DNA from 3 places in the Bradyrhizobium sp. AUGA SZCCT0105 genome. Region 3 is predicted to be linked to each of the others. Evidence: predicted binding sites of a transcription regulator. Region 3 holds the regulator's gene; each other region holds the start of a gene.
The links. The regulator LexA, encoded in region 3, represses DNA repair genes until DNA is damaged. The targets are predictions, from matches to a motif close to TGTTCNNNNTGTGTTCNG.
Positions count from the first base shown of each region.

Region 1 (10,529 bases), on a different contig from region 3:
GGAACATTCGTGACCGGCCCGCACGACACCGAAGCCGATTGCCTGCGCAAGATCGCCGAGATCAATCCTCCGCCGCCGAGGAAGAAGAAGTAACTCCTGCCGACCAGATTGGGCGCGCTCGCAAGCGGGCCAACCAAGACGCATGTCGGCAAGATGGCCAAACAAACCCGCGTTCGTCTCCTGGAGGTTATCGTGAGTGCGCAGAAAGAGCCCACTCGCTGGAAATGGCATGTTTTCGAAGGCGGTTTGGAGCTCGTGCACGGCTACGCGTCGTCACGTGAAACAGCGCAACGGGACGGCGATAGCGTTCTGTTCACAATGCTATCTGCCCCCCAGGCGCCCTGAACGGGTCGCCCTTCTAACATAGACGCAAGTTCTCGAAGCCCGCCGAAACGACCCACGGGCGCAGCCCTGCGCGCCCGAGCAATCAGGCATCAATCAACTTGGCGGGGCCCCAGTCAACCTGGCGCGGCCCCAACCTCGAGCCGCACGCAACGAACCACGCTCGGGAACGGCCCTACTCGCCGTTCCCGTTCGCGCCGTTCTCTTCCTCCGGAATGTGCTCGACCGAGACGACATGCTCGTCCTCGGCGGTATCGAACACGATCACGCCCTGGGTCGAGCGGCCGGCGACGCGGATGTCGGCCACCGGGCAGCGGATCAGCTGCCCCTTGTCGGTGACCAGCATGATCTGGTCGGCGTCCTCGACCGGGAACGACGCCACCAGATTGCCGTTGCGGTTGTTGACGCTCATCGCGACGATGCCTTTGCCGCCACGGCCGGTGGTGCGGTACTCGTAGGACGAGGTCCGCTTGCCGAAGCCATTCACGGAGACGGTGAGCACCACCTGCTCGGCCGCCGACAGCTCGGCGTAGCGCTCCTGCGACAGCTGGATCGCGTTCGTCGTCTCCTCGCCCTCGGCATCCGCGGGCTCCTCGGCCGTCGCCTCGCCAGCCACCGCGCGACGCATCTTCAGGTAGGCTGAGCGCTCGTCCGAGGTGGTCTCGACATGGCGCAGGATCGCCAGCGAGATCAGCTTGTCGGCCTCGGCCAGCGCGATACCGCGCACGCCCATCGAGGTACGGCCGGTGAAGACGCGCACATCGGTGACCGGGAAGCGGATGCACTGCCCGCCGGCGGCGGTCAGCAGCACGTCGTCGCGCTCGGTGCAGATCTGCACGTCGACGATCGCCTCACCTTCTCCGAGCTTCATGGCGATGATGCCGGAGCGGCGGACGTCGACGAAGTCAGACAGCTTGTTGCGGCGAACGGTGCCGCTGGTGGTCGCGAACATCACGTCGAGATTGCCCCAGGAGGATTCATCCTCCGGCAGCGGCATGATCGTGGTGATGCGCTCGCCCTGCTCCAGCGGCAGGATGTTGATCAGCGCCTTGCCGCGCGCGTTTGGAGCTGCCATCGGCAGCCGCCAGACCTTCTCCTTGTAGACCTGGCCGCGCGACGAGAAGAACAGCACCGGCGTGTGGGTGGAGGCCACGAACAGCCGCGAGACGAAATCCTCGTCGCGGGTCTGCATGCCGGCGCGGCCCTTGCCGCCGCGGCGCTGCGCCCGGTAGGTCGACAGCGGCACGCGCTTGACGTAGCCCGCATGCGACACGGTGACGACCATGTCCTCGCGCTGGATCAGGTCCTCGTCCTCGACCTCGCCTTCCTGCTCGATGATCACGGTCTTGCGCGGGGTTGCGAACTGCTGCTTCACCTCGGCGAGCTCGGTCTTGACGATGCCCTGCACGCGGGCACGCGAGCGCAGGATGTCGAGATAATCGGCGATCTCGGCCGCGAGCTTGTCGAGCTCCTCGGATATTTCGTCCCGCCCCAGCGCGGTCAGGCGCTGCAGCCGGAGATCGAGGATGGCCCTGGCCTGCTCCATCGACAGCCGGAGCGTGCCGTCATCGTTGATGCGATGCCGGGGATCGTCGATCAGCGTTATCATCGCCTCGACGTCGCGCGCCGGCCAGTCGCGCGACATCAGGGCCTCGCGCGCGGTGTTCGGATCGGGCGAGGTTCGGATGACACGGATCATCTCATCGATGTTGGCGACCGCGATCGCAAGGCCGACCAAAATGTGGGCGCGATCGCGGGCCTTGCCGAGCAGGAACTTGGTCCGCCGGGTCACCACCTGCTCGCGGAATGCGACGAAGATGGTGAGCAGGTCCTTCAGATTCATCGTCTGCGGACGGCCGGAATCCAGCGCCAGGATGTTGGCCGGGAAATTCGTCTGCAGCGGCGTGAACCGGTAGAGCTGGTTCAGCACCACGTCGGGCACCGCTTCGCGCTTCAGCTCGATGACGACGCGATAGCCGTCACGATCGGACTCGTCGCGCAGGTCCCCGATGCCCTCGATCTTCTTCTCTTTCACGAGATCGGCGATGCGCTCGACCATCGTCGCCTTGTTCACCTGATAGGGAATCTCGGTGATGATGATCGCTTCGCGATCCTTCCTGATGGTGTCGATCGCCACCTTGCCGCGCATCACGATCGAGCCGCGGCCGAGATGGTAGGCCGAGCGGATGCCCTGGCGGCCCAGAATGATGCCGCCGGTCGGGAAGTCCGGTCCGGGAATGATATCGATCAACTCGTCGATCGTGAGCGCCGGATTGTCGATCAGCGCCACGCAGGCGTCGACGACCTCGCCGAGGTTGTGCGGCGGGATGTTGGTTGCCATGCCGACGGCGATGCCGCCGGCGCCATTGACCAGGAGGTTCGGGAAGCGGGCCGGCAGAACCGCCGGCTCCTTCTCCGAGTTGTCGTAGTTCGGCTGGAAATCGACGGTGTCCATGTCGATGTCGGCCAGAACGGCAAGCGCCGCCTTGGTCAGCCGTGCCTCGGTATATCGATAGGCCGCCGGCGGATCGCCGTCGACCGAGCCGAAATTGCCCTGGCCGTCGATCAGCGGCACCCGCAGCGAGAAGTCCTGCGCCATGCGGACCATCGCGTCGTAAATCGACTGGTCGCCATGCGGATGATATTTACCGATCACGTCGCCGACGACGCGCGCGGACTTGACGTATTTCTTGTCCGGCGTGTGTCCCTGCTCATGCATCGAATAGAGGATGCGCCGGTGCACCGGCTTGAGCCCGTCGCGCGCATCGGGCAACGCACGGGACACGATCACGCTCATCGCGTAATCGAGGTAGGACTTCTTCATCTCGTCGAGAATGGAAACGGGACGAATATCTGAGGGCACCGGCGGCTCGCCGGGCTTGTCGTCTTCGGGTTCGGACAAAGGGGAAATCCGGTCAGTTCTGCTGGGGAATCATATAGACCATCGAGGGCCTGATAACCACCCTTGCGCGGCTCCGGCAAGCCGTTTTTCCCTTCGTTTTTTCATGCACTTACCGGCCGCATTGCAGATTTGCGACGCGCCCGCTTTGCCCGGCGGTTGCGAGGTCGCGAAGACCTGGTGGAACCGGCCTTCGCTACGCCCTGATCGTCCGATTATTGGCCGAAAATCACCGCGTGCATGATCCGCCCGGGCATGAAGGTGAAAAGCCCCGCAATGACCAGCGCGCCGAAGAAAATGCCCATCATCGTGAACTTGTGGCGGCGGACGTTGTGGCTCCGCGCGGCCGTCACGCCGAGCACCAGCATGACCAGCGAGAAGATCGACAGCAGATGGATCGGGCTCCACGGGCCCACCAGCTTGATCTGATGGATCCAGAACGAGCTCCCGGCGACCACCAGCATCAGGATCACCCAGATCCAGCCCAGCGTCCGGTGCGGCAGCGTGCCTTTCGGTGCGGCGAGCTGGATGGAGCCGAGCACGAAGGCAGCCATCGCGGCAAAGGCATGGAGCGGGATCGCAGGCGCAGCGTCGAGCAATGGCGCGAGGCTCATGATGGCAGCCCTCGAGTGAAGCTCACGACCAGACGTCGCTTGCCGCAGGCCAATGTAAATATCATTCACATTGGCCTGTGTCAAAGTCTGGGGAACTCGCGCTGATTGACATCAGATAAGCACGCTACGGCAGTAGGTTATATAGTTATCCTCATAATTCACATGAGAAAATTATCGTGGCAAATCATAGCGCCACTCCGGGAAATGACCTTCACGGAAACGCCGACCGACGGAATAGTCAAAGCTTCGGCCAACCAGTTGCCCAGAAAGCGCTGCTTCCGTACCTATTCCGACCAACCTCACGCAAAGATGCCCGCACTCAAGTTGGCTTCGACAGCACATGACCAACGTCCTATTCGTCTGCAGCGCCAACCGTCTGCGCAGTCCTACTGCAGAGCAGGTCTTTTCGACGTGGCCTGGCGTCGAGACGGACTCGGCTGGCATCTCGTCCGGTGCAAGCGTCCTGCTGTCCTCCGAACAGATCGATTGGGCCGACATCATTTTTGTGATGGAGAAGACCCATCGCAACAAGCTCAGGAGCCGGTTTCGGTCTCACCTGAACAACAAGCGCGTCATCTGTCTCGACATTCCCGACGACTATGAGTTCATGGATCCGGTCTTGGTCCGGATGCTTGAAAATCGTGTCGGTCGCTTCATTGCTCAGGCCGCACCGACCACACGAGACGAGCCGGACGAGCCCGCCCCGTAGGCCGTTTTGCGAAACGAACATCAGAACGGGATGTCGTCGTCCATGTCGCTGTTGCGGCTGCCGCCGCCGGCGGCGACCGCTCGGCGCGGCGCCGAGCTGACCGGACCGGACGAGCCGAAATCGCTGCCGCCGCCATCATCGGCGAAGCTGCCGCCTCCGCCGCTCCGCCCGTCGAGCATGGTGAGGTTGGAGTTGAAGCCCTGCAGCACGACCTCGGTCGAGTACTTCTCGACGCCGCTCTGGTCGGTCCATTTGCGGGTCTGCAACTGACCCTCGATGTACACCTTGGCGCCCTTCTTCAGATACTGCTCGGCGACCTTGCAGAGGCCTTCGTTGAAGATCACGACGCGGTGCCACTCGGTCTTTTCCTTGCGCTCGCCGGTGCCCTTGTCGCGCCAGGTCTCCGAGGTGGCGATGGAAAGATTTGCGATCGGACGGCCGTCCTGCGTCCGCCGGATCTCCGGATCCTTGCCGAGGTTTCCAACCAGGATCACCTTGTTCACGCTTCCTGCCATCGCATCATCTCCACTCAAAAACCGGGCGCCGGACATCGGCAGCCACTCTCAACCATCGCCACTTACTTGCAGGCGTCGCGAATGATCTATACGGCCGGTGCCGGCTCGATGCCCTCGCCGTCGCGCGGTTATCCACGATTATCGAGATATAGCACCGCAGCCGACGCTGTTCCAGTTTTGTTCGCCACAACCAGCCGTAGAAGCGGCCGATGGCCATGGCGTGGCTGCCGATTTCGCTCCCAGTCACCAGCGGGCTCCGACGCCTTACAAAAATGTAAGTTAAATCAAAGCCTTGACTTGCAGATACTTCTTCCGCGAGTGTTGCATTTGGGAGACGGCGTTTGCGGTTGAATCAGCGTATAGCTACCACCTATCAGATGGGCGCTCGCGTCTGAGATCGCGCTTCGGGACCTTTGGAAGCCGATTGGGGAGCTGGGGTTTGATTATGAAGAAGTTTTTGCTCGGTACGGTTGCTCTAATTGCGTTTGCCGCGCCCGCCGCGGCTGCCGATCTCGCGGCGCGCCCCTACACCAAGGCGCCGCCGATGATTGCTGCCGTCTATGACTGGAGCGGCTTCTACATCGGCGCCAACGGCGGCTGGGGCTCGAGCCACAATTGCTGGGACCAGGTCCCGGCCGGCATCTTCATCGGCTCGGATGGTTGCCATGATGCGACCGGCGGCGTTGCCGGTGGCCAGATCGGCTATCGCTGGCAGGCTGGCGCCTGGGTGTTCGGCCTCGAAGCGCAGGGCGACTGGGCTGACCTGAAGGGCAGCAACAACAGCGCGATCTTCCCGGGTCTGTTCACCAACCAGAGCAAGATCGACGCGTTCGGCCTGTTCACCGGCCAGATCGGCTACGCCGTCAACAACGTGCTGCTGTACGCCAAGGGCGGTGCGGCGTTGACCGACAACCGCTTCAGCACCTACTTCACGCCGACCGGCGTACTTGCCGGTCGCGCGAGCGACACGCGCTGGGGCGGCACCATCGGCGCCGGCATCGAAGTCGGCTTCGCGCCGAACTGGACCGCTGGTGTCGAATACGACCATCTGTTCATGCAGGACAAGACCTACAACCTCACCACCCCGACCGGCGCGCTGTTCAGCAGCATCCGCGATCGCCAGGACGTCGACCTCGTCACCGTCCGCGTGAACTACAAGTGGGGTGGCCCGGTGGTTGCGCGCTACTGATCGCGCGACACGGATTTGATCCAGACGAAAGGCCGGCCTCGCGCCGGCCTTTTTTGTTTGCCTGGTCGGCTTGTTTGTGTGGTCGGTGCGCTCCGCCGCAGCTGTGGTTCGTCAACGGCGGCGCCGCCGTCGGCGACATCCTGCATCGCTACAATGCAGGGCTCGCGCCGCCCTCGGTCTCGGCCAGCGACACGCGCTGGGGATGGACCGCCGGCGCCGGCGTCGAATACATGTTCGCCGCCAACTGGTCGGCCAAGCTCGAGTACAACTACATCGATCTCGGCAAGGTCGCGCCGATCCAGTACACGCCCGCGATCAACGATCGCTCGGAGTGGAAGGACACGTTCCACACCGTCAAGCTCGGCATCAATTACCACTTCAAGGCGGCGAGCCCGGTCGTATCAGCAAAATACTGAGCTACCGGCGGCCGCGCGGCGCATCTGCACAGCGAACACAGGAGCCGGCCTTGCGCCGGCTTTTTCGTTGCGTGCAAGCGCGCGCCTCGCGCGGGCCATTTTCCGTGCATTGTGGTTTCACGGATACACAACTTCCAAGATTTCTATGTAGAAACACCTGATCGTCACACGACACTGCTGTGACGTTCCCTTCAATGTTTGAAGGGACAACGAGAAAATGGGACTGGGACTTTGAAAATCAGGAATGCTTTGCTGGCATCGGCCGGCATGTTTGCCCTCAGCGCAATTGCACCGGCAATGGCCGCCGATATGGCGGCCCGCGCGCCTTACGTGAAGGCTCCGCCGCCGGCCGCGATCTACAACTGGACCGGCTTCTACATCGGCGGCTTCGGTGGCTATGCCAGCGAGGAATCCGGCAACCCGAAGATGGAAGGCGGCTTCGCCGGCGGCACCATCGGCTACAACTGGCAGACCAGCAACATCGTGTACGGCCTCGAGGCCGACGGCGCCTGGGCTGACGTCGACGCTTCGGCCAGCACGCTCGGCGTCACTGTGAAGAGCAAGGTCGACGCGCTCGGCACCGCGCGCGGCCGCATCGGCTTCGCCGTCGACAAGGTGCTGTTCTACGGCACCGGCGGCTACGCCTGGGTCGACAACAAGATCAGCGTCAGCGCGCTCGGCGTGACCGCTTCGCAGAGCAACTTCCACTCCGGCTGGACCGTCGGCGCCGGCATCGAGGCGTTCATCGCGCCGCAGTGGTCGGTCAAGGGCGAGTACCTGTATCGCAGCCTCGGCAGCGAGACCTACTTCGGCGTGCCTTCCCCCGACCTCAACCTGCACAGCGTCCAGTTCGGCGTGAACTATCACTTCGGCGGCCCGATCGTCGCCAAGTACTAAGCCAAGTACTAAGTTCGATCTGCGATCAGATCACACGGAAAGGCCGGCCTCGCGCCGGCCTTTTTCCGTCGGAGCGTTTTCGAGCGAAGTGGATCCCGGTTCGCGTAAAAGAAAACGCGTCAAAAGGGCTCTGGCGGAACCGGACCCTGCTGACGGCTGCTGCCATCAGGCAAACTATCCGTTGATGGACGCGACTCAGCACTGGAAATTGTCGGCCGTTCTTCCTACGTTCCAGTCTTCTCACCCATCGGCGCAAGGTCCCGGCAGCACCGGCGATGCGCGCCCAAAAGGCGCCCGATCATGCGCCCGGAAATGTCGCTATGGATGAAGTGCTCAAGGCGAAGCGCCAACAGAACGCCGGCTCCTCATCGCGCGCCATCACGATCCGCGGCGCGCGCGAACACAATCTGAAGAACATCGACGTCGAGATTCCGCGCGACAAGCTCGTGGTGTTCACCGGCCTGTCCGGCTCCGGCAAGTCGTCGCTCGCATTCGACACCATCTATGCCGAGGGCCAGCGCCGCTACGTCGAGTCGCTGTCGGCCTATGCGCGCCAGTTCCTCGAGATGATGCAGAAGCCGGATGTCGACCAGATCGACGGCCTGTCGCCCGCGATCTCGATCGAGCAGAAGACCACGTCGAAGAACCCGCGCTCCACCGTCGGCACCGTCACCGAGATCTACGACTATATGCGCCTGCTGTGGGCGCGCGTCGGCGTGCCCTATTCGCCGGCCACGGGCCTTCCGATCGAGAGCCAGACCGTCTCGCAGATGGTCGACCGCGTGCTGGCGCTGCCGGAAGGCACCCGCCTCTATCTGCTGGCGCCGGTCGTGCGCGGCCGCAAGGGCGAGTACAAGAAGGAGCTCGCCGAGTATCTCAAGAAGGGCTTTCAGCGCGTCAAGATCGACGGCACCTTCCATGAGCTGTCAGAGGCGCCCGCGCTCGACAAGAAATTCCCGCACGACATCGACGTCGTGGTCGACCGCATCGTGGTGCGCCCCGATCTCTCCCAGCGCCTCGCGGAAAGTTTTGAAACCGCGCTGAAGCTCGCCGAGGGCCTCGCCGTGATCGAGTATGCCGATGCGCCGGCGGCGGCACCGGCCGAGGACAAGAAGAAGACCGCAAAAATCCACGACAAGAGCGGGCCCGAGCGCATCCTGTTCTCGGAGAAGTTCGCCTGCCCGGTTTCCGGCTTCACGATCCCCGAGATCGAGCCGCGCCTGTTCTCGTTCAACAACCCCTATGGCGCGTGCCCTGCCTGCGGCGGCCTCGGCGTCGAGCAGCATATCGACGAGGACCTGGTCATCCCCGACAAGGAGCTGACCTTGCGCAAGGGCGCGATCGCGCCGTGGGCGAAATCGTCCTCGCCCTATTACATCCAGACCCTGACCGCGCTCGGCAAGCACTACAAGTTCACGCTCGACACCAAGTGGAAGGACCTGACCAAGAAGGTGCAGGCCGCGCTGCTGCACGGCTCCGGCGACGACGAGATCAAGTTCTCCTATGAGGACGGCGTCCGCTCCTACGACACCAAGAAGCCGTTCGAGGGCGTCGTCACCAACATCAACCGCCGCTACCGCGAAACCGAGAGCGAATGGGCGCGAGAGGAGCTCGGCAAGTATTTCTCCGACGTGCCCTGCGCCGGCTGCAACGGCTATCGGCTGAAGCCGGAGGCGCTGTGCGTCAAGATCGGCGGCAAGCACATCGGCGAGATCTCGGAGCTCTCGGTCAGGCGCGCCGGCGAATGGTTCGAGACCGTGCCGGAGGCGCTGAATGCGCAGCAGAACGAGATCGCGACGCGCATCCTGAAAGAAATCCGCGAGCGCCTGACCTTCCTGCTCGACGTCGGCCTCAACTATCTGACGCTGTCGCGCTCGTCGGGCACGCTGTCCGGCGGCGAGAGCCAGCGCATCCGCCTGGCCTCGCAGATCGGCTCGGGCCTGACCGGCGTGCTCTACGTGCTGGACGAGCCGTCGATCGGCCTGCACCAGCGCGACAACGCCCGCCTGCTCGACACGCTGAAGCGGCTTCGCGACCTCGGCAATACCGTGGTCGTGGTCGAGCATGACGAGGACGCCATCCGCCTCGCCGACTACGTGCTCGATATCGGGCCCGGCGCCGGCATGCATGGCGGCCACATCGTCGCCGAAGGCACGCCCGACCAGATCATGCGCAACCCGAAATCGCTGACCGGCAAATATCTCACCGGCGAGCTTTCGGTGCCCGTGCCCGACCGGCGGCCGCCGAACCACCGGCGCACCATCAAGGTCATCAATGCCCGCGGCAACAATCTGAAGAACGTCTCGGCCGAGATCCCGCTCGGCCTGTTCACCTGCGTGACCGGCGTCTCCGGTGGCGGCAAGTCGACCTTGCTGATCGACACGCTCTACAAGTCGATCGCGCGCAAGCTGAACAACGCCAGCGAAGGCGCGGCCCCGCACGACCGCATCGAGGGCCTCGAGCACATCGACAAGATCATCGACATCGACCAGTCGCCGATCGGCCGCACCCCGCGTTCGAACCCCGCGACCTATACCGGCGCCTTCACGCCGATCCGCGAATGGTTCGCCGGCCTCCCCGAGGCGAAGGCGCGCGGCTACGAGCCCGGGCGCTTCTCCTTCAACGTCAAGGGCGGCCGCTGCGAGGCCTGCCAGGGCGACGGCGTCATCAAGATCGAGATGCACTTCCTGCCCGACGTCTACGTCACCTGCGACACCTGCAAGGGCAAGCGCTACAACCGCGAGACTCTGGAGGTGCTGTTCAAGGGCAAGAGCATCGCCGACGTGCTCGACATGACCGTCGAGGAAGCCGCCGAATTCTTCAAGGCGGTGCCGCGCGTGCGTGAGACCTTCCAGACCCTGCACCGCGTCGGCCTCGACTACATCCATGTCGGCCAGCAGGCCACCACGCTGTCCGGCGGCGAGGCCCAGCGCGTCAAGCTGGCGAAG
Region 1 covers NZ_JAFCMK010000013.1:66,957-77,485, forward strand. The annotation lists gene JQ573_RS36025 (hypothetical protein) at 1-93, shown strand, start outside; gene gyrA (DNA gyrase subunit A) at 518-3,244, opposite strand; gene JQ573_RS36035 (DUF2306 domain-containing protein) at 3,457-3,855, opposite strand; gene JQ573_RS36040 (low molecular weight protein tyrosine phosphatase family protein) at 4,196-4,564, shown strand; gene JQ573_RS36045 (single-stranded DNA-binding protein) at 4,585-5,079, opposite strand; gene JQ573_RS36050 (outer membrane protein) at 5,525-6,268, shown strand; partial or broken gene JQ573_RS36055 (outer membrane protein) at 6,349-6,684, shown strand; gene JQ573_RS36060 (outer membrane protein) at 6,922-7,581, shown strand; gene uvrA (excinuclease ABC subunit UvrA) at 7,902-10,529, shown strand, end outside.
Region 1: uvrA (excinuclease ABC subunit UvrA) is a predicted target of LexA. The motif match lies at 7,798-7,815, and genes of this name have one in related genera.

Region 2 (10,529 bases), on a different contig from region 3:
CGGCGATCTCGATGCGTCGACGCCGACCTGCGGGGCGAATGCCGTCGCGTAGCTGACATAAGGCGCAACGCCATTGTCGAAGACGTAAGCGAGGCCCGCGCGGCCCGTGAAGGCGGTCGCCTTCTGCGTTGACGGCATGCCGTCCAGGCCTGCGGTCGTCGTCTGCGAGACCCAGCTCTGGCGCCCATTGAGCGTCAGGATGAAGCCGCCGAGCCTGGCCTGCTCCTGCGCATAGACCCCGACCTCGTCGGTCGACTGCTTGTTGAAGATCGAGAATGCCGGCGACGCGATCGCCTGGGCACCGTAGTTCATCGTCAGGAGATTGAGATCGGGAGCCGGCCCGTAGCCGATCTTGTCGTTGTAGTAGGAGTGGCCGTAGTCGACGCCGAACAGCGCCGTGTTCTTGATCGCGCCGAGCATGAACTTGGCTTCGGCCTGATTGTCGAGCGTCACGGTATTGAAGCTATCCAGGATCCGCCAGGCGGAGCGCGACGCGAGATTGGTGCTGCTGTCGATGGAGTCGATCTGGGTGTATTTCGCGTCGGTGTCGACCTGATAGAAGCGGAAGTTCTGCCGCACCGTCCAGACGTCGTCGACATTGTGCTCGAACGCGTAACCGATGCGATATTGCTTCTGATCCATGGCGCTGAAGGCCGGATCATTCGAGTAGATGTTGGTCAATTGTCCGTCGGGCGCGCGGAAGTTGCCGATGCTCGCGGCGGTTCGGCTGCTTTGATACTCGCTGAGGATCGTGAAGGACGTATCGACGTCCGGCCGCCAGGTCAGCGCAGGCGCGATATAGGCGCGATCGTCGTCGTTGCCGGGATACCAGGTCTTCGCGTCACGGAGCAAACCCGTCAGCCGGTAGTACAGCTGATCGCTGCCGGGCACCGGACCACCGACATCGAAGCTGCCCTGGTAACGGTCGTAGGTGCCACCCTGCAGCTGTATCTCACCGAATGTGGTCAACGGCGGCCGCTTGGTGGTGACGTCCACGATGCCGCCCGGAGAGCCAAGGCCGTAAAGACCCGAGGCCGGGCCACGGAGGATCGACACGCTGTCGAGACCGTAAGGTTCGATCTTGGGAATGGCGAAGTTGCCGCCGCCCTGGCGCAGGCCGTCGCGATAGATCCCAGTATAGGTCGCATCGAAGCCGCGGATGTAGAAACTATCGAACCGGGGATCATAGCCGAACGCGGTGGTCGTGACGCCGGGCGTGTAATTGACGGCGTCCTTAAGCGTCTGAACGTTACGATCCCTGAGCTCCTTTTGCGTGACCACCGAAAGCGACTGCGGCGTCTCGATCAGCGCGGTGTTGGTCTTGGTGCCGGCCGTGCTGCCGGTCGCAACGTAGCCGGTCGTCGTACCGATCGTGCCGGCCGCGCCTTGCGACCGCGGAGCCTGGTTCTGAGCGGGCGCCGCAGTAGTGCGGCGTCGGCTCACCACGGTGGTGCGCGAAGACCTGGTGTTCCGACTTGAAGCGACGGCGCTACGCTTCCTTGCAGCGCCAGGTTCATCCACGGTTACAGCTGGAAGCACGCTGACATTGTTCTGCGGAGAGCTCGCTTGTGCCTGAGCGCTGGCGACGTTTGCATCCATCGGCACAAGCACGACCGAACCGAGAAACGCTGCGTTGATCGCAGCCGTTGATGCAAGCAAGCTGCGCTTGCTCCGCGACGAAGCCATTCCCACCAAGCAATCCCCACACTTCCGCAAGGCCGATCTTGATCGAGCCGCGTGCTCGTCATTGAGCGGGCTCGATTGGGGCGGACTTCTATCGACGGGATGCGCGAAATTCCACACGCGCAAAATAGAATCCATTGAAGCGCGCGATGCACGACACTGGAACGATTCAAGATGCGCGACACTGGAGCGATTCAAAAAGACATGTTGTCGCAGCAAGCTTTTCAGCGCGAGGAATTCGCTGCACGTCGTCGCTCTCTCAGAGAGTCTCGCGTGCGAGGCACGCAGCGATCATTCAATGATGTTGATGTCGCCCCGCAATGCCGTCGTGCATTGCGCGCGGCCGCGAGCAACACCGGACATCATGTTTGACATCCATTCTATCGAAGGTGAGAGGCCGGCGACCGCCGTGCGTCGAGACGCGCGTTCGGCGACAATGGTTAAGCGAATACGCCGGCGTGACGGAGTTGGCGCACACGGTCCAACGGCATCATTGCAAGAAAGGTCGCCCGAACGCACGCCCGATGACAGGCAGCGCAAAACCGCTTGGCAATCTTGTCACGGGCTGCTCGCAATGATGGTGGTGCAAAACGGCACGTCCTCTCAACATGAAAGAGGACGTACTCAGGGCGCGCGGCGGCAATCGAAGGCGCTGCGCCTACTTCTGCTTGGGCAGGAGGCCCTTCAGCTTTTCCATATCCTTGACGTTCATCTTCATGCCGCCGGGCATGATGATGTCACCGGGCTTCTGGTCGCTCTTGCAGGCGCCGAGCCATTTCGCCTCGATGGTCATCGTGGTGTCGCGGGAGCCGGCCGCGCCGCCCTCCGCGTGCGAGCTGCTCTTGACCGTGTAGGCGGAATTGAAATCGCCGACGATCTCGGCATGGCTCTTCATCGACATGCCGGCGACGCTGCACACGCTGTCGCTGACATAGCCGGTCGCGGTCTTCTGGATGTCCTGCTTGGAGCAGACTTCCTTGGCCATCGGCGAGGCCGCCGCGCTCATCTCCTTGTCAGTGGTCTCGTCGGTGCAGTGCTGCATGGTGATTTCGGGCATCGGCCCGCCGGTGCGCACCATCTTCATCTCCCACAGACCCGCCTTGCGGGTCGGCAGGTCGAGGGCGCTCGCAGCACCGGTGGACAGGACAAGGCAAACAGCAGAACCAAGCAAGGCAAGCTGTCGGGTCATGCGGTGAGCTCCCGGCTGAACGATCGAAGGATTTGGAGCGCGCTCAGTAGAGCGTGCGCACCGGCCTCTGGGCCGAACCATAGGGTACCCAGCGGCAGGCAAACGAGATGTAGCCGCCCGGATAGCGCTGCATCGCAAGGAACTTGACCACCTTGCCGTAGGAAGCGCAGTGATCGACGGCGAGCTGCCGCGCGTCGGTCTGGGCCGCCAGCGAATAGGCGATGATACCGCCGGTATCATTGCCCTTGAACGGCGGCACCGGCTGCATCCAGTCGGCTTGCGCCGGACCAACGGCCAGCATCCCGCTAACGGCAACCAGGCACGCGGCCAATTTCCTTCGCATCGCAGACTCCATTTCGCTGGCGACCAACATAGAGTGCGCCGGCGACCATGGAAAGAACGAGCCGGCTGCTGGAGGTGGACTTCTCCGCAGGTGTTGCCGCGCTGCACTTGACCTTGCCGGGGCTTCACGGCACCGTCCGCCGCATCTGATCATCGGGTGGATTCCCATGCGCAACCTGTTCAACTCCCGCAATAAACTCAACCATAAGCTCGGCCTCGGCGCCGCGCTCGTGGTCGGCCTTCTGGCGTTCGGGGGCACGGCTCAGGCCGCCAATCCGTTCGAATTGAATTTCTGGCTGTCCGGCCCGCGCTATGACGGCCATGTGGCGCCGTGCGAGAAGGCCCTGGCGACCATCAGCGATCAATTCCATGAGAAAGAAGCCACCTTCTGGAATTCGCCGCTCGTGATCACCGGCTTCAGCCGGATCCACGAAACTGCGTTCCGCCCCTGGCAGTCCGACAATATTCCGCGCCGCTATTGCTCGGGTGACGCGGTATTGAGCGACGGCAAGGTGCGCAAGGTGCACTATTCGATCATCGAGGACGGCGGCTTTGCCGGCACCAACCAGGGCGTCGACTGGTGCGTCGCCGGGCTGGACCGCAACTGGGCCTATAACCCGTCCTGCAAGGCCGCCCGGCCCTGATCTCCGACCAGTTCGGTCAAAACGGAAGCCGCCGCCATCCAGCCGGCGGCTTTTGTTCTTGAAATGTTCTGGAGGCCTGCTAGGCTTTGAATGGTCGCGTGAGGGGAGCGTTTGATGCCTCGGTTGGTCACAATTTCCCGATTTCTGATTTCAGTTGCCTTTGTTCTGTGTGGTGCGATGGGGGCCTCGGCCCAGGATCGCCGGCAGAATGCGCCCGGCGAGTTCGATTTCTATGTGCTGTCGCTGTCGTGGTCGCCCTCGTTCTGCGAGGCGGCGAGCGAGCGCGGCAACAACGGCCGCGGCACGCAGGCGCAATGCGGCGGACGGCCATACTCATTCGTGGTGCACGGGCTGTGGCCACAATATGAGCGGGGCTTTCCGGAATACTGCCAGCGCCCTTCGCCCCGCCTCGCCCGCAACATCATGACCTCGATGCTCGACCTGATGCCGGCGCCCGGGCTGATCTACAACGAGTGGGACAAGCACGGCACCTGCTCCGGCCTCGGCGAACGGGCCTATTTCGAAGCCATCCGCAAGGCCCGCGCCGCGGTGAAGATCCCCGAGGAATTCCTGCAATTGACGGAGCCGAAGACGATCGCGCCCGACGAGCTGGAGACGGCGTTCATCAAGGCCAATCCGGGGCTCAGCAACTCCGCGATCTCGGTGACCTGCGACAGCAAGCGGCTCAGCGAGGTGCGGATCTGCCTCAGCAAGGATCTGCAATTCCGTTCCTGCGAGGAAATCGATCGCCGCGCCTGCCGCCGCGATCAGGTGCTGATGCCGCCGGTTCGCGGCGGCTGAAGTCTCGTCCGCGTCACGGCCGGGCAAACGCGCGTTGTCGCGCCGAGTGTCCCGGCCATGGACGCCATCACGAAACTAACGAGATAAGGCATAGATGCCCGGGACAGGCCGGGCATGACGCAGTACAACATGCGCACCCTCTGGAGCGCAGCGTCATCGCATGAACTATCGTCACGCCTTTCATGCCGGCAGCTTTGCCGACGTCATCAAGCACATCGTGCTGGTGCGCATGCTCACCTACCTGCAGGAGAAGCAGGCGCCGTTCCGCGTCATCGACACCCATGCCGGCGCCGGCCTGTATGATTTGACGTCGAGCGAAGCGCAGCGCGGCGGCGAATGGCTGACCGGCATCGCGCGACTGATGCAGGCGCGGCTGTCCGACAAGGCGTTGCCGCTGATCGCGCCCTATCTCGACATCGTCAGAGCATTCAACCCGCGAGGCGAGCTGAAAGCCTATCCCGGCTCGCCGTTGATCGCGCGGGCGCTGCTGCGTCCGCAAGACCGTATGACGGCCTGCGAGATCGAGCCCGTTGCGCGCAAGCAATTGATCGATGCATTGCGACGCGATGTGCAGGCGCGCGTCGTCGATCTCGACGGCTGGGTGGCGCTGCCCGCATTCGTGCCGCCGAACGAACGGCGCGGCCTGGTGCTGATCGATCCGCCTTTCGAAGCGAAGGACGAGTTCGAGCGGCTGGCGAGTGCCTTCACCGAAGCGTTTGCGAAGTGGCCGACCGGCACGTATCTTTTGTGGTACCCCGTAAAAACCCGGAGAGCTACCGACGAGCTCGCGCGCAGCGTGGCTGCAGCAACAGCGAGCAGTCGGCCCGCGGGCAAATGCTTGCGTTTGGAATTCAGTGTGGCGCCGCAAGAAACCGGCGCAGGCCTCGTTTCCACCGGCCTTTTGATAGTGAATCCGCCGTGGACGCTGGCGGGCGAGCTGAAGATCATCTTGCCCGAACTCGAGAGACCGCTTGGTCAAGGCGGCGCCGGACGCTTCAGACTCGAAACGCCTAAACCTTGATCGGTAGCACCCACTGAAAAGTTCTATTTGAGCATAGGCAACGCGCGCGGAACCGTATTATGCTCATCCTGTTACGACTGGCTTTACGTTCCGCTTCCGCGAATGGTTGCGGCGGAGTGACAAGGCCGAAATAAATCCAGGCAGACCGGTGGCGTGACGCCGGCCTGTTCAGGTGGCCAAGCTTCCGACAAGCGAATGTCGGTCAACCGCTACGCGGCGTGCGCGTAGCGGTGGAGCAATACGGGGGAGGAGTTTCCCGATGGCCATGACTGGGACAGTCAAGTTCTTCAACGGAGAGCGTGGCTACGGCTTCATCAAGCCTGATGATGGCGGCCGCGATGTGTTCGTTCACATCACAGCTGTCGAGCGTGCAGGATTGAAGGACCTGACTGAAGGACAGCGCATTACGTTCGAGGTTGAACCCGACAAGAAGGGCAAGGGCCCGAAGGCGGTCAACCTGGTGGTTTCATGATGAGCGCGCGGTGCGCGACTCGTCGTGAACGGCGAATGAAGCGTTGCGTGTGAGTTGACTGCCGGGCGCGTGGCTCGCGCTCGCTGCACGACCACCTGCATGATGCGGACGCGATTGACGGTGCCCGCATATCCGGTGCGTGCGGCCGTCCGACTGGTTTCGCGGACGCCGCGGCGTTCATGCAGTTGCGCGTGATGTCGGCGTGCTCAGCACAAAGAAAAACCCGGCCGCGCGAGGCGCAGCCGGGAGTTGATGTCAGACGTTTTCTTGTTCAGAAGTGATAGTTGATGCCGGCGCGAACCAGGCTGAAGCTGTAGCCGTTCGGCGCGCCGCCGGTGATCGTGAAGTTGCTGTTGGCGAGATCGACGTAGAGATATTCGATCTTGGCACTCCAGTTCGGGGCAAAGCCCATTTCGGCGCCGGCGCCGACGGTGAAGCCCGCATTGGTATGCGACTCCGATATGCCAAACGTCTCGCCGCGCAGTTCACCGAAGGCGAGACCACCGGTCGCGTAGAACAGCACATTGTTGACCGCATAGCCGGCGCGGCCGCGTACGGTGCCGAACCACGGGTTGGAGAACTTCCAGGGCGCGAACCGATCGTCGGCGGTGGTGCCCTGGATATCGGCCTCGATGCCGAACACCCAAGGCGAGCCGTTCTGGAAATTGTAGCCGGCCTGCACGCCGCCGACGAAACCGGACGGCTTGGTCGGGTTGTTCTCGACCGAACCCCAGCCGTAGCCGACGTTGCCGCCGAGATAGGGGCCGGCCCAGCTGTAGGCATTGAGCGGCTGATAGACGGTATAGGGCGAGCCGTAGTTGAGGTCGGCCGACGCCGCCGAAGTCGTCCAGCCTGCGACGATCAGTGCCAGCGCACGCGCAACAAACCGGGTCATGGGTACTCTCCACACACAACTGCCGCAGCCCGCAGGCCCAGGGCCGGCGTGGTTACGGAATTCCAATTTTTTCGCTAAGGTTTATCGAGAGTTTTAAGTTAAAGGGTTGTTAAGCCCGGTTAGCGGCCCGCTCATCAGTCTTAACAATGTGTTACCGACCCGGCCCGGCCGGCGCGCTGGGCCAGTAACGCCCTGCAATCGGGGTTGTTTTCCTGCGCCGCCAGCGCTGGCGACCGGTCGCCCAAGCGCTTAATTTACGGCCCATGGTTCACGATTCTCCCGAGCGACCGACGCCGGCCCCCAAGACCGACCCCAAGGCTGATCCCAAGGCTGATCCCAAGGCTGCCCCCAAGGCGCGGCGCAGTGCAAAGTCCGATCTGCCTCAGGACGACCTGACGCTCGACACGAGCGACGTCGATCCGGAAACCTCCGCCACCGAGGAGGAGGATGACGCACGTCTCCCCGAGGCATCGGAGGACGCCACCGAGACAATCGCCGAGGGGACGCTCTCGATCGGGCATGAGGCGATCGAGAACGCAGTGCGCCTCGCCCCGACCTCGCCCGGCGTCTACCGCATGCTCAACGCCGCCAACGACGTGCTCTATGTCGGCAAGGCGAAGAACGTCAAAAAGCGGCTGTCGTCCTATGCGCGGGCCAACGCGCCGCTGCCGGCGCGCATCCTGCGCATGATCGCGACGACCACACATGTCGAGATCGTCTCGACCACGACCGAGACCGAGGCGCTGCTGCTCGAAGCCAATCTGATCAAGCAGCTCCGGCCGCGCTTCAATGTGCAGCTGCGCGACGACAAGTCGTTTCCCTATATCCTGATATCAGGCGACCATTGGGCGCCGCAGATTCTCAAGCATCGCGGCGCGCAGTCCCGGCCCGGACGCTATTTCGGCCCGTTCGCCAACGCAGGCGCGGTCAACCGCACCATCACGGCGCTGCAGCGCGCGTTCCTGATCCGCTCCTGCACCGACGGCTTCTTCGAAAGCCGCAGCCGGCCCTGCCTGCTCTATCAGATCAAGCGCTGCGCCGGCCCCTGCACGCGCGAGATCGATTTTCCCGGCTATACCGAACTGGTGCGCGAGGCGACCGAATTCCTTTCCGGCCGCAGCCACGCCGTGAAGCAATTGCTCGCGGCCGAGATGGAGAAGGCCTCCGGCGAGCTCGAGTTCGAGACCGCGGCGCTGTACCGCGACCGCCTCGCGGCACTGTCGGCGATCCAGTCGCAGCAGGGCATCAACCCGCGCACGGTCGAAGAGGCCGATGTGTTCGCGATCCACCAGGAAGGCGGCTATTCCTGCGTCGAGGTGTTCTTCTTCCGCACCGGCCAGAACTGGGGCAACCGCGCCTATTTCCCGCGCGCGGAAAAGAGCTTCACGCCCGAGGAGGTGCTATCCTCATTCCTCGCGCAATTCTACGACGACAAGCCGCCGCCGAAGCTGATCCTGCTGTCGCACGAGATCGAGGAAAGCGCTTTGCTCGCCGACGCGCTGTCGGTGAAGGCCGGATCCAAGGTCGAGGTCTCCGTGCCCAAGCGCGGCGAGAAGAAGGAATTGATCGGCCACGCGCTCACCAACGCGCGCGAGGCGCTCGGCCGCAAGCTCGCCGATACCGCGACGCAAAGCCGGCTGCTGGACGGCATGGTCACGACGCTCGGCCTGCCGCATACGCCCAAGCGCATCGAGGTCTACGACAATAGCCACATCCAGGGCACCAACGCAGTCGGCGCGATGATCGTGGCGGGACCCGACGGATTCATGAAGAACCAGTACCGCAAGTTCAACATCAAGTCCGAAGGGCTGACGCCCGGCGACGATTACGGGATGATGCGCGAGGTGCTGGAGCGCCGCTTCAAGCGGCTGCTGAAGCCGCCGGAGGGCGAGGCTGCCAAGGACACTGCAAAGCCAAAAGACAAGGCGGACGACGAGTCGTTCCCGCAATGGCCCGATCTCGTCATCATCGACGGCGGCCGCGGCCAGCTCAACGCGGTCCGGGAGATTTTCGAGAATCTCGGGCTGACCCAGGTCTCGCTGATGGCGGTGGCGAAGGGGCCGGAGCGCGATGCGGGGCGGGAAACCCTGTTCATGCCGGACCGCGAGGCCATCAAGCTGGAGCCGCGCGACCCGGTGCTCTATTTCATCCAGCGGCTGCGCGACGAGGCCCACCGCTTCGTGATCGGCTCGCACCGCAAGCTGCGCAAAAAGGACATCCGCGAGGCCGGGTTGCAGGAGATCCCGGGCATCGGCCCGTCGCGCAAACGTGCCTTGCTGCACCACTTCGGAACGCTCAAGGAGATCGAGCGGGCCTCGATCGCCGACCTCGGCAAGGTTCCCGGCGTCAGCGCCGAGAGTGCCCGCAAGATTTTCGAGTTTTTCCACGCCCAGCCGGGTTAAACCAAAGGCGAGTCATCAGGGCGTCGCCTGCGACAGGGCATCTAGGGCATGATGCGGAAAAGTGGCAAGCAACGTTCCGAAAAGAACATGCATAAACAAGGGGCTAAGGTGCCATGACGATTCAGCCTAATCTCGCCGTGCTTTGGCGCCCGCACGGTTGACCTTCTGGCTTCAGCGGTATTGGTAGAACGGATGAACATCGCGACGACCCGGGGACAGACCAAGACCATGTCCCTCCCGAATATCCTGACCTACGCCCGGATCGCCGCGATCCCGGTGGTGATCGGCTGCGTCTACTGGCAGTCGATCCTGGACGGCCCGTTGTGGCTGCGCTGGGTGGCACTGGCCGTGTTCATTGCGGCCGGGATCACCGACTATCTCGACGGCTATTACGCCCGGATGTGGGACCAGCAGTCCGCCTTCGGCCGGATGCTCGATCCGATCGCCGACAAGCTCTTGGTGGCCTCCAGCCTGCTGATGCTGGCCGCCGACAATTCGATCCATGGCTGGACGCTGTGGGCGGCGATCGTGATCCTGTGCCGCGAGATCCTGGTCTCGGGCCTGCGCGAATATCTCGCGGGACTGCGGGTCAGCGTTCCCGTCACCAAGCTTGCGAAATGGAAGACCACGATCCAGCTGGTGGCGATCGGCTTCTTGATCGCCGGCGAAGCCGGCGAGCAGGTGTTTCCGGCCACTACCCTGATCGGCATCGTGCTGCTCTGGATGTCGGCGATCTTCACGATCTACACCGGCTGGGATTACTTCCGTGCCGGCATCCATCACCTCATCAAGGAGGATGAGGGATGAAGCTGAAATATTTCGCCTGGGTGCGTGAACGCATCGGCAAGACCGAAGAGATCGTCGAGCCGCCGGCCGAGGTGCGTACCGTTGGCGAGCTGATCGGCTGGCTTGCCGCGCGCGACGACGGCTACGCCCACGCCTTCGAGAAGCCCACGGTGATCCGCGCCGCGATCGACCACGCCCATGTCAAACCGGACGCCGCGATTTCCGGCGCCCGCGAGATCGCGTTTTTTCCGCCGATGACCGGCGGCTGAATCTTCTCATGGCTATCGCAGCGAC
Region 2 covers NZ_JAFCMK010000003.1:228,554-239,082, forward strand. The annotation lists gene JQ573_RS16920 (TonB-dependent siderophore receptor) at 1-1,446, opposite strand, end outside; gene JQ573_RS16925 (DUF3617 family protein) at 2,342-2,872, opposite strand; gene JQ573_RS16930 (hypothetical protein) at 2,916-3,215, opposite strand; gene JQ573_RS16935 (hypothetical protein) at 3,382-3,858, shown strand; gene JQ573_RS16940 (ribonuclease T2) at 4,036-4,659, shown strand; gene JQ573_RS16945 (23S rRNA (adenine(2030)-N(6))-methyltransferase RlmJ) at 4,820-5,680, shown strand; gene JQ573_RS16950 (cold-shock protein) at 5,940-6,152, shown strand; gene JQ573_RS16955 (outer membrane protein) at 6,424-7,047, opposite strand; gene uvrC (excinuclease ABC subunit UvrC) at 7,311-9,449, shown strand; gene pgsA (CDP-diacylglycerol--glycerol-3-phosphate 3-phosphatidyltransferase) at 9,642-10,256, shown strand; gene moaD (molybdopterin converting factor subunit 1) at 10,253-10,504, shown strand; gene JQ573_RS16975 (molybdenum cofactor biosynthesis protein MoaE) at 10,513-10,529, shown strand, end outside.
Region 2: JQ573_RS16940 (ribonuclease T2) is a predicted target of LexA. The motif match lies at 3,912-3,929, and genes of this name have one in related genera.

Region 3 (10,529 bases):
ACGGGCAGGTTGACGAGACCGGGGAGACAATCCAGAATAGCGATATGCGCAACATCTGTTCCATATCCTCGACCACCGCGACGACCAGCCTTGGCGGGTCGTCTCCTGGTCGTATGCGGTAACAGACTGCACGACCAGACAAGGCCCCGCCGGCGACGGACGGGGCTTTTTTCATGCGCAAACTCGTCCGCGCTGCTTCCAATCAGGAGAGCAAGCTATGGACGATCTCGATCACAGAAGCCTCGGAACGCATCTCGATCTTTGGCACATCCAGGAGGATGCGCCAGGGATGGTGTTCTGGCATCCGCGTGGCAACACGCTTTATCGTGTGCTGGAGGACTACATCCGCCGGAAAATGCGCCGCTTGGCCTATGCCGAGGTTCGAACGCCCCAGCTGCTGCCTCGCGAGCTCTGGATTCAAAGCGGCCATTGGGAGAAATTCGGCGCGCACATGTTCGGTTTTGCCGACGGCGAGCGCGCAATGGCGCTCAAGCCGATGTCGTGTCCCTGCCACGTCCAGATCTTCAACAAGGGCCTGCGTTCCTGGCGCGACCTGCCGCTGCGCTACGCCGAGTTCGGCGTCTGTCACCGCGATGAACCGTCGGGCTCGCTGCACGGACTGATGCGCACGCGCGGCTTCGAACAGGACGACGCCCATGTGTTCTGCCGCGAGCAGAACGTGCCCAACGAAGTCGCCCGCTTCGTTGCGCTACTGTCTGAAGTCTATGCCGAGTTCGGCTTCCCGGCGCCCGAGGTGTCGCTCTCCACCCGGCCGGCCGCGCGCGCCGGCTCGGACGAATTATGGGATTGGGCGGAAGCGACCCTTGCCGCGGCCGCGCGCCGATGCGGCCTGTCGTACACGATCCAGCCCGGCGAAGGCGCCTTCTACGGGCCGAAGCTGGAGTTCGCGCTGCGCGACCGGCTGGGCCGATCCTGGCAATGCGGAACGGTTCAGCTCGACAGCGTTTTGCCGGGCCGTCTCAACGCGTCCTATGTCGGACCGGACGGCAATCGCGCGATCCCGGTGATGATCCACCATGCCGTATTCGGTTCAATCGGTCGCTTCATCGCGATGCTGCTTGAACATCATGCCGGCGCGCTGCCGTTCTGGCTGTCGCCCGACCAGGTCGCGGTCGCGCCGATCTCGCGTGATCACTCCGAATACGCGGTCAAGGTTCTTGATGCGCTCGAAGCTGAAGGCGTCAGAGGCGTCCTGTTCGCCAGCGCCGACACCCTGTCGCGACGGATCGTTGCCGCGCATGAGGCGAGTATTCCAGTCGTGGCGGTCGTCGGGCAACGCGAAGCGCAACAAGGAACCGTGAGCCTCCGCGAGCGCCCCGGGGCCGTCTCCGTTTTGCCGCTGGCTGACGCCGTTGAGGCGCTTCGAGCGCGTGCTCGTCCGGGCAAGGACGCCGAGTGAACTCGCTGCGCGTTGCCCGCTGTGCCGGGAGCTCCGCGACCCAAACAAAGGGCCCCAGCGAGGGGGTACACGCTGAGGCCAGAGCAACTTGGTCACACCATCCTAGACCTCGCCCCGGCGCTTTCCTTTGCTCCTTCGGAGTTACCGGATTCATACGGGTCGAAGACTGAACCTTATTGCTCGCTCGCGCGTATCCATAACGTCAGGATTTTGCCATTCCTCCTGGGGCTAGAACCAACGCCGCCCGTCGTATTTCAATGCGGGCGGCGTTGCGCGTTTCTGGCCCGGAACGAGAGGAGACCGAGCGCGCCCGCGCGGCTGACATGGATGAAAGTTCCCGGGCAGGAACCGGAACGGATATCAGCCGACGTGAGTTGGACAGCATGATCTTGAAGGATGGAGCATCATCGCCGTGAGCCGAAAAACCCTGCAGGCACGTTCAGAGCAGGCGCTCGTCGTCGTCATCCTCAGCACCGGCGCGCTCATCGCCTACCTCGGCCTGGCGCTTTCCAGGATATGAGAGGTCTGCCCGGCAAGCAGCAAGTCGCTGCGCATCGAAGCCCGTAAGCCCAATCACTGATGTGCCCGGCGCAAGCCCCGCAGCAAAATTTCTTCGCTTTATCCGAAGTACAATTCATTGCTCGGTCCCATGGGTGCCATCGGCATCGGGCTTTCCCTGCGCCCTCTTCAAGAGAGACGGCGAAACGAAGAGCAAGGCTCGGGCAAATGATGTCGCGAGAGTGCGAAGCTGCGTCCTCACTCCAACTGTCATCGCCTGGCCTGAACACCTGACCGGGCGATCAAGTACGCTGCGGCTTCTCGATTCAAGCACCGGCGTCTCTGGAATACTGGATCGCCCGGTCAAGCCGGGCGATGACACCGAGATGAAGTACGCAATGACAGTGCGTCATATCGCGCGAGAACCATCCTCATCGTCGTCCTGGCGAAAGCCAGGACCCATTACCCCAAGTGCCCATTGTTGCGCGACGCTGGGGTCACAGCCCTCATTAACAACACGCCCCTGTGGTTATGGGTCCCTGCTTTCGCAGGGACGACACCCCGCTGCCTTCGTCGCATGCCTGCCGCACAATCGGGGACATTGCCGCCCGCCCGCAATTCTCGTACACGGTTTCACGCAATGACCTCGCAACTCTCTCCCGATTCCGTCGACGTGCTGCTGTTCGATATCGGCCGCGTTGTGCTCGACATCGACTTCGAGAAGGTGATGGCGCACTGGGCGTGGCATGCCGGCTGCGCGCCGGCCGACCTCGCCACGCGATTTGTCGTTGACGACAGCTTCAAGCATCACGAGATCGGCCGGATCGACGACGCGGCGTTCTTCGAAAACCTGCGCCGGACGCTCGGCGTCAACCTCACCGATGCACAGTTCCTCGAAGGCTGGAATGCGATCTTCACCGGCGAGATGCCGGGGATTGCACCCCTGCTCGCCACCGCCGCCAGGCGGATGCCGCTCTACGCTTTCTCCAACACCAATCCGGCGCACGTTGCGCATTTCTCGGTCATCCATGCCGAGCTGCTCAGCCATTTCCGCAACGTTTTCCTGTCCTCGACGATCGGATTTCGGAAACCCGACGCCGAGGCCTACGATCATGTGGTAAAAGCCGTCGGCGTGCCGGCGTCGCGGATCCTGTTCTTCGACGACCTGGCCGCCAACATCGAGGGCGCGCGGGCGCGTGGCCTTCATGCCATCCACGTGACATCGACGGATGACGTGGCGAGGGCTCTGACTGCACTTGGTATTGAACATTTGGATTGAAGGAGCTCCGAGCGTGGCCCTGATGCCGGTTGCCGATGCCCTGTCCGCCGTCCTCGCCGGCGCCGAACCGCTACCGGAGGAGATGGTCGCGCTCGATGCCGCCTACCACCGCACCCTGGCGCGCGACCTCGCCGCGCGGCGCACCCAGCCGCCACAGCCGATGTCGGCGATGGACGGCTATGCCGTGCGCGCGGCCGACGCTGGTGATCTGAAGGCCCGGCTCAGGGTGATTGGCGAAGTCGCCGCCGGCCGGCCGTTCGAGCGCACGGTCGGCGCCGGCGAAGCGGTGCGGATCTTCACCGGCGGCGTGATCCCCCATGGCGCCGACGCCGTCATCATCCAGGAAGACACTGCCGTCGACGGCGACCACATCACGATCACCGAGCTAGCTGCCGCCGGACGGCATATCCGCCCGGCCGGCGTCGACTTCCGTGAAGGCGACGTGCTGCTCGATGCCGGCAGCCGCCTCTCCGATCGCGCGCTGTCGCTGGCGGCCGCCATGAACTATCCGGACCTCGCGGTGCACCGCCGTCCGAAGGTCGCGGTGCTGGCGACCGGCGACGAGCTGGTGATGCCGGGCTCGACGCCCGGCCCCGGCCAGATCGTCTATTCCAACGGCTATGCGCTGCGGGCGCTGGCGCGCGCCGAAGGCGCCGAGACCGTCGATCTCGGGATTGCCGCCGACACGGTGGAGGCCACCACCGCCGGCATCCGCCGGGCCCGAGAGACGGGTGCCGACATCCTGATCACGACCGGCGGCGCCTCGGTCGGCGACCACGACCTGGTCAAGCAGTCGCTGGAGGCCGAAGGCGTCGAGATGGCGTTCTGGCGGATCGCGATGCGGCCCGGCAAGCCGATGATGCATGGCCGGCTCGGCGCGATGCGGGTGATCGGCCTGCCCGGCAATCCGGTGTCCTCCTATGTCTGCGCCTTCCTGTTTCTGGTGCCGTTGATTCGGGCGCTGAGCGGCCGAAAAGCTGTTCATCATCGCCGCGAGAGCGCATTGCTCGGCCGCGACATCGCCGCCAACGACCAGCGCGAGGACTATCTGCGCGCCCGCCTCGAGGAGCGCGAGGACGGCACGCTGATCGCAACGCCTGTCATGCAGCAGGACTCGTCGCTGCTCGGGAATCTCGCTGCGGCACGGGCACTTCTCGTGCGTCCGCCGTTTGCGCCCGCCGCCGCCAAAGGCAGCCAATGCGAGATCCTGACACTGCCCAAGTGACAGCGCAGACCGCATCGCTTGTGCGCTCGCCGGATGCGTTCACCGGAAATTAAGTGGTTGCGGAACACATATCGAACATATAGTGTCCGTTCATGATTTGTTTCGAGTACTGGTGTGTACAAATGGGAGGCCGCGAGGGAGCGCTTGTGATGAGCACCGTGCTCCTGAGGTCTGGCCCCGCCTGAAAAGTCTCGGAATCGAACGACGCTACCAACCGGGGGAATACTCGAGATGCTCACGCGCAAACAGTACGAACTTCTGCGTTTCATCAATGAACGTCTGAAGGAGGCCGGCGTACCGCCCTCGTTCGACGAGATGAAGGATGCGCTCGACCTGCGCTCGAAGTCCGGAATCCACCGCCTGATCACTGCGCTGGAGGAGCGCGGCTTCATCCGCCGCCTGCCCAACCGCGCCCGCGCCATCGAAGTCATCAAGCTGCCCGAACTCTCGGCCGGCGGCGGCAACGGCCGCCGCGGCTTCACGCCGAGCGTGATCGAAGGCACCCTCGGCAAGCGCACCAGCACGCCGCCGATCGCCGAGGACGACGGCAACCGTCCGGTCGCGGTCCCCGTGATGGGCCGGATCGCCGCCGGTACGCCGATCGAGGCGCTGCAGACCCGCAGCCACACCATCAGCGTACCGCCCGACATGCTCGGCGCCGGCGAGCACTATGCGCTGGAAGTGCGCGGCGACTCGATGGTCGACGCCGGCATCCTCGACGGCGACATGGCGCTGATCCAGCGCAACGACGTCGCCAACACCGGCGACATCGTGGTGGCACTGATCGACGAGGAGGAAGCCACCCTGAAGCGCTTCCGCCGCCGCGGCGCGTCGATCGCGCTGGAGCCGGCCAACACCGCCTATGAAGTGCGCATCCTGCCGCCGAACCGGGTCCGCATCCAGGGCAAGCTGATCGGCCTCTATCGCAAATACTGAATTTCAAATACTTGCGGCGGCGGGGAACGAGCAACACATCGGATCGTTCTTTGAAAGATAGCGTAACGTGCAGCCTGCCCGACGCGCTCCGATACCTCTCGCGCAGCGTCGCGTGTTTGTGATCAGGGCGTTTCGTCGACCAGTCGTACAATCGCCCAGAAACGAGGAGACACTCGTTCGCTATCGTCCACTCTGGTAGAGGCCCTATGCCTCAAGGAGAGGCACGGGTCGCTACCTCGAACAGAGGAGCCATCCGATGTGTGACTATAGTCTGCACGCCGTGGCGTCGCGCCCCGCCATTGTTGGAGAGACGCTGATCACCACGACTTTCCGCGGCACGTCGACCCGCGGCTTTGCTTCGGAGACCGACCCCACTGTCGCGGTCTGCATGCTGCCGGGCACCGAGCTCGCTTTCGCCGAGAACGTTCGCTACGACAGCCGCTGGATCTGGACCAAGACGATGAACTTCCGCGTCGGCGTGTTCAACGAAGTCGAGCCCGACGTTCCCGATCGCCATCATGACGCGGTCGAATTCCCCGACGGCAGCCATGTGCTGGTGACCCAGCTCGTCGAGGGACAACGCGTCAGCGTGCTGCAATTGCCGGCGCTGCATCCGCCGGTCGAGCAGAAGCCGAAGGTTGTGGAGCGGCGGCCCTCCGCATTTGCGTCGCTGTTTTTGGGTTGAACGCATCGTCGCCGCGGAATGAGCTGTTCGGCGGCGGATGACCTAAGCGATTTCGAGCGACCCCGGACGCCGGGTTCCGGGGCGCAGCTGGAGAATTGCGTCGGCGCGCGCCTTGGCGCATCATCGGGCACGGAGGACGTGCGTGGTGGTCGACAAGGTCACATGGCAAAAGGCTGGACGCGTCACGGAGCCGGGCCGCTACTTGTTCCGGTTCGGCTGGCTGACGGTGACGGCTGACGACCTGAAGGTCTGGGAGCGATTCCCCGAGGCTTCCTTCACCCTCGTCAAGAAGCCCGACGCTGGCCCTGACTCCGACGAATACCATCTCGGCCTGTTCGAGTTGCCGACCGGCCCCTCACCCGACAACGGCTAATCCTCGCCCTGCAAATCGGTCTCGGCCGGCGTCGCATCGACGACGGGCCGCGGCGCGCTGCCGAGTGCGCGCAACGTCGTCTCAACCTCACCGTCGCCGGGAACCGCCGGCGACCACGGCCGGTCGATCCCGCCGGGCTTGACCGCATCGATGGCATAGCCGTCCCTGATGCGCCGCAGCACCAGCGCGCCGTGGCGCCGCAACCGCTCGGCATCGATCACCGAAGCCGCGCAGCCCCGCGGTGCCGGCCGCGCGGTCACGATCAGCGCCGCACGCTCGCAATCATCGGCCAGCGCCTCCGGCCGTGTCGCCAGCGCGACGAAGGCGCCGCCGGGCCCCTGCGTCACGCAGCCGCTCGGATCGCAGGAGACACCCTCGCCGAGCGAGGAATCCGTGGCAGTCCGCGCGTCAGCATCCGCCGCCAGCCACTCCTTGACCAGAAATGCGTCCTTCGCGCTGTGCATCAGATGCAGCCGCCCGTCGCCGCCCCGCACCGCGACGTTGCGGCCGTCGGCGGAGACCAGCACGTCCGGCTGCGGCACCCACAGCGCCCAGACCGAGGCCACCACCAACAGCACCGCCCCCGACCAGCGCAGCGGCGTGCGCAACAGCCCAAGCAGGATGAGACCCGCGCTTGCCACGACCATCGGCCCGATTCCGAACGCCGCCATCCGGCCGACCGCGCCTGGGAGCGCTGCGACCCATTGCGTCACCAGGATCATCCAGTCGATGCCGAACCCCATGATTGCCCAGAACACGCCGTCGAAGCCGAACGGCATGGCGAGCAGCCCGAGCAGGCCGGCCGGCATCACGACCGCCGACACCACCGGCATCGCCGCGAGGTTCGCCAGCAGCCCGTAGGGCGTCACGCGGTGGAAATGGAATGCGGCGTAGGGTGTGGTCGCGAGCCCCGCCACCAGCGAGGCCAACATCAGCATCGTGAGCTCACGCCCGCCCCACAGCGCGACGCGCGCGGTCGCCGAATGATCGGGCGACGCCAGCAGGTTCGGCAGCCCGATCTGCACCAGCCCCACCAGCCCGAGGGTCGCCGCAAACGACATCTGGAAGCTCGGATGCACCAGCGCCTCCGGCGCGATCGCGAGCACGATCAGCGCCGCCACCGCCAGCGTGCGGAAGGTGATCGCGCGGCGGTCGACGATCACGGCGATCAGCACCACGGCCGTCATGAAGAACGATCGCTGGGTCGCGACCTCCGCCCCCGACAGCAGCAGGTAGAACGCCGCCGCGACGAGCGCGGCCGCCGCCGCCCATTTCTTGATCGGGTGCCCGGCCGTCAGCGCCGGAAACAGCGCAAGCAACGCGCGGATCGTGAAGAACACGACGCCGGCGACCACGGCCATGTGGTAGCCGGAGATCGACAGCACGTGGCCGAGCCCCGAGATGAACATCGCGTCGTTGACCGGCGTCGTGATCGCATCGCGCCGGCCGGTGAGCAGTGCAGTTGCGATCGCGCGCTGATCCCCGTCGAGCGTGGTGCGGATGCGCGCGTCGATGGCATCGCGCAGCCACTGCATGAATGCGGCATAGCGCAGCGCAAGGCCACCAGTTGCCGGCGGCTCCCTAGTCTTCACCGCGCCCATCACGAAACCGGATGCGCCGATACCCTGGAAATAGAGGTCGCGGCCGAAATCATAGGAGCCCGGACGCTGCGGCCCGAGCGGCGGCATCAGCCGCGCCTTCAATTCGACGAAGCTGCCGACCTCGGGCGCGGTGCCCTTCTTCACCGAGAGCCTGACGCGCTCGAGTTTTGGCACCTCGCGCTGGCTTTCCATCGACACGACGCGCAGCACGAAGCGGTCCGTCTTCTCCCTGACGTCGCGCGTCTCGACAAAGCCGGTCAGCGCCACGGAATATATCGGCCGCGCCAACACGCCATGGGCGATCCGCGCGGTCTTCCATGTCGCCGTCGCAAATCCCGCCGCGACCGCAGCCAGCATCACGACGGCGGGAAACACCCGGCGCCGCCGCAGCAGCAGTGCCAGCAAGCAGAGCGCGATGGCGACGGTCGCCGCGACCGAGAGCCGCGGCTCGTGCTCGGCCGCAAAATAGAATGCAATGCCGGTGCCGAACGCCACCGGCACCCACGGCAACAGCCGCCCGGCCCCCGTCTCCGCACGCGCCCATTGCCGCAATGTCTCGACGAGAGGACGCCAGATGCTGGCGCGCACCGGAATATAGCCGCCGGCCGGCGCAGCCGTGCGCGGCGGCCACGTCCCCGCGTAGCCGCGTCTGCCGCCCGGCGTCGTGCCCTGCTCCGCCATTCCGCTCGCGATCCCTGCCGGGCGGCAGGCTAGCGGATGCCGCAGTCACTCGACTAGCGGAACGGAACCGAAACACGCAACCGAAGGCTGTGACCTGCGAGGATATCTGGGCGCTCACCCGGGGCTGCGCGCGCCTAGATCAGCGGCGTCTGCGACGAGACGTGGTGGCAGGCGATCTTCCAGTCGCCGTCCTCGCGCGCGATCACCCAGGTGATCTTGACGGCGAGCGAGGGCGCATCGCCGTCAAGGAAAAAGGACGCGATAGCAGCCATGTTGACGAGATCGGCATTCACCCGTTCGGTCCTGATATCGCTGAACCGTACGCGCGGCGCGTGCCAGCGTGGCAGGCCATCAAAGTAGGCTTTGACCCCCTCGCGGCCGCGATAGAGCGTCGGGTTCGAGCCAAAGAAGAACGCGTGCTGCGAGTAGAGCGCAGCAAGCGTATCCGCATCAAGCATGCCGAAACCCGCGGACCATCTGGCGATGATGGCGGAGACGATGTCTTCGGCTTCGTCAGGCATCGATCGCCTCCGTCTGTTGTCCGCGCCGGGTTGCACTAACCCTTGCCGCCGACTTCCTTGGCGAAGGTGTCGCGCAGGCCGATGGTGCGGTTGAACACCAGCCTGTCCGGCGTCGAATCCGCATCGCGCACGAAATAGCCCTGCCGCTCGAACTGCATCACGTCGGGCGAATTGCTCTCGGCGATGGCAGGCTCGACCCGCGCATCGCTCAGCACTTCGAGCGACTGCGGGTTGAGGTCGGCGGCGAAATCGGCGGCGTTCGGGCTCGGGTTGGCGAACAGCTGATTGTAGATGCGGATTTCCGCCGGCTTCGACTGCGCCGCCGGCAACCAGTGCATCGTCGCCTTCACCTTGCGGCCGTCGGGTGCGTTACCGCCCTTGGTCGCGGGATCATACGTCGCGCGCAGCTCGACGATCTCGCCAGCGGCGTTCTTCACGACGCTGGTGCACTTGATGAAGTAGGCATAGCGCAGCCGCACCTCATTGCCCGGCGAGAGGCGGAAGAACTTCTTCGGCGGATTCTCCATGAAGTCGTCGCGCTCGATATAGAGCTCGCGGCCGAAGGCGACCTTGCGGGTGCCGGCGTCCGGATTGTCGGGATGGTTGATCGCCTCGATCTCCTCGACCTGGCCTTCCGGATAGTTCTCGATCACCACCTTGAGCGGCCGCAGCACCGCCATGCGGCGCAGCGACGTGCGGTTCAGCTCCTCGCGGATGCAGAATTCGAGCATGCCGACATCGACCACGCTGTTGGCCTTGGCGACGCCGATACGCTTGATGAACTCGCGCACCGCAGCCGGCGGCACACCGCGCCGCTTCAGGCCGGCGATGGTCGGCATCCGCGGGTCGTCCCAGCCCGAGACATGGCCGTCGCGGACGAGCTGGGTCAGCACGCGCTTGGACAGCAGCGTGTAGGTCAAATTGAGCCGCGCCATTTCGTACTGGCGCGGCTTCGATGGCACCGGCAGCTTGTCCAGCAGCCACTCATAGAGCGGACGGTGATCCTCGAACTCCAGCGTGCAGATCGAATGGGTGATGCCCTCGATCGCGTCCGACTGGCCGTGCGCGTAGTCGTAGCTCGGATAGATCGACCATTTGTCGCCGGTGCGCGGATGGTGAGCGTGCAGGATGCGGTACAGCACGGGATCGCGCAGGTTGATGTTGCCGGCGGCCATGTCGATTTTGGCGCGCAGCACCCGGGCGCCGTTGGTGAACTCGCCGGCCTTCATGCGGCGGAACAAGTCGAGGTTCTCCTCGACCGACCGGTCGCGGAACGGCGAGTTCTTGCCGGGCTCGGTCAGCGTGCCGCG
Region 3 covers NZ_JAFCMK010000006.1:371,595-382,123, reverse strand. The annotation lists gene thrS (threonine--tRNA ligase) at 218-1,420, shown strand; gene JQ573_RS27860 (HAD family phosphatase) at 2,559-3,197, shown strand; gene glp (gephyrin-like molybdotransferase Glp) at 3,211-4,422, shown strand; gene lexA (transcriptional repressor LexA) at 4,654-5,358, shown strand; gene JQ573_RS27845 (hypothetical protein) at 5,615-6,043, shown strand; gene JQ573_RS27840 (hypothetical protein) at 6,189-6,416, shown strand; gene JQ573_RS27835 (ComEC/Rec2 family competence protein) at 6,413-8,698, opposite strand; gene JQ573_RS27830 (nuclear transport factor 2 family protein) at 8,833-9,219, opposite strand; gene JQ573_RS27825 (glutamine--tRNA ligase/YqeY domain fusion protein) at 9,255-10,529, opposite strand, start outside.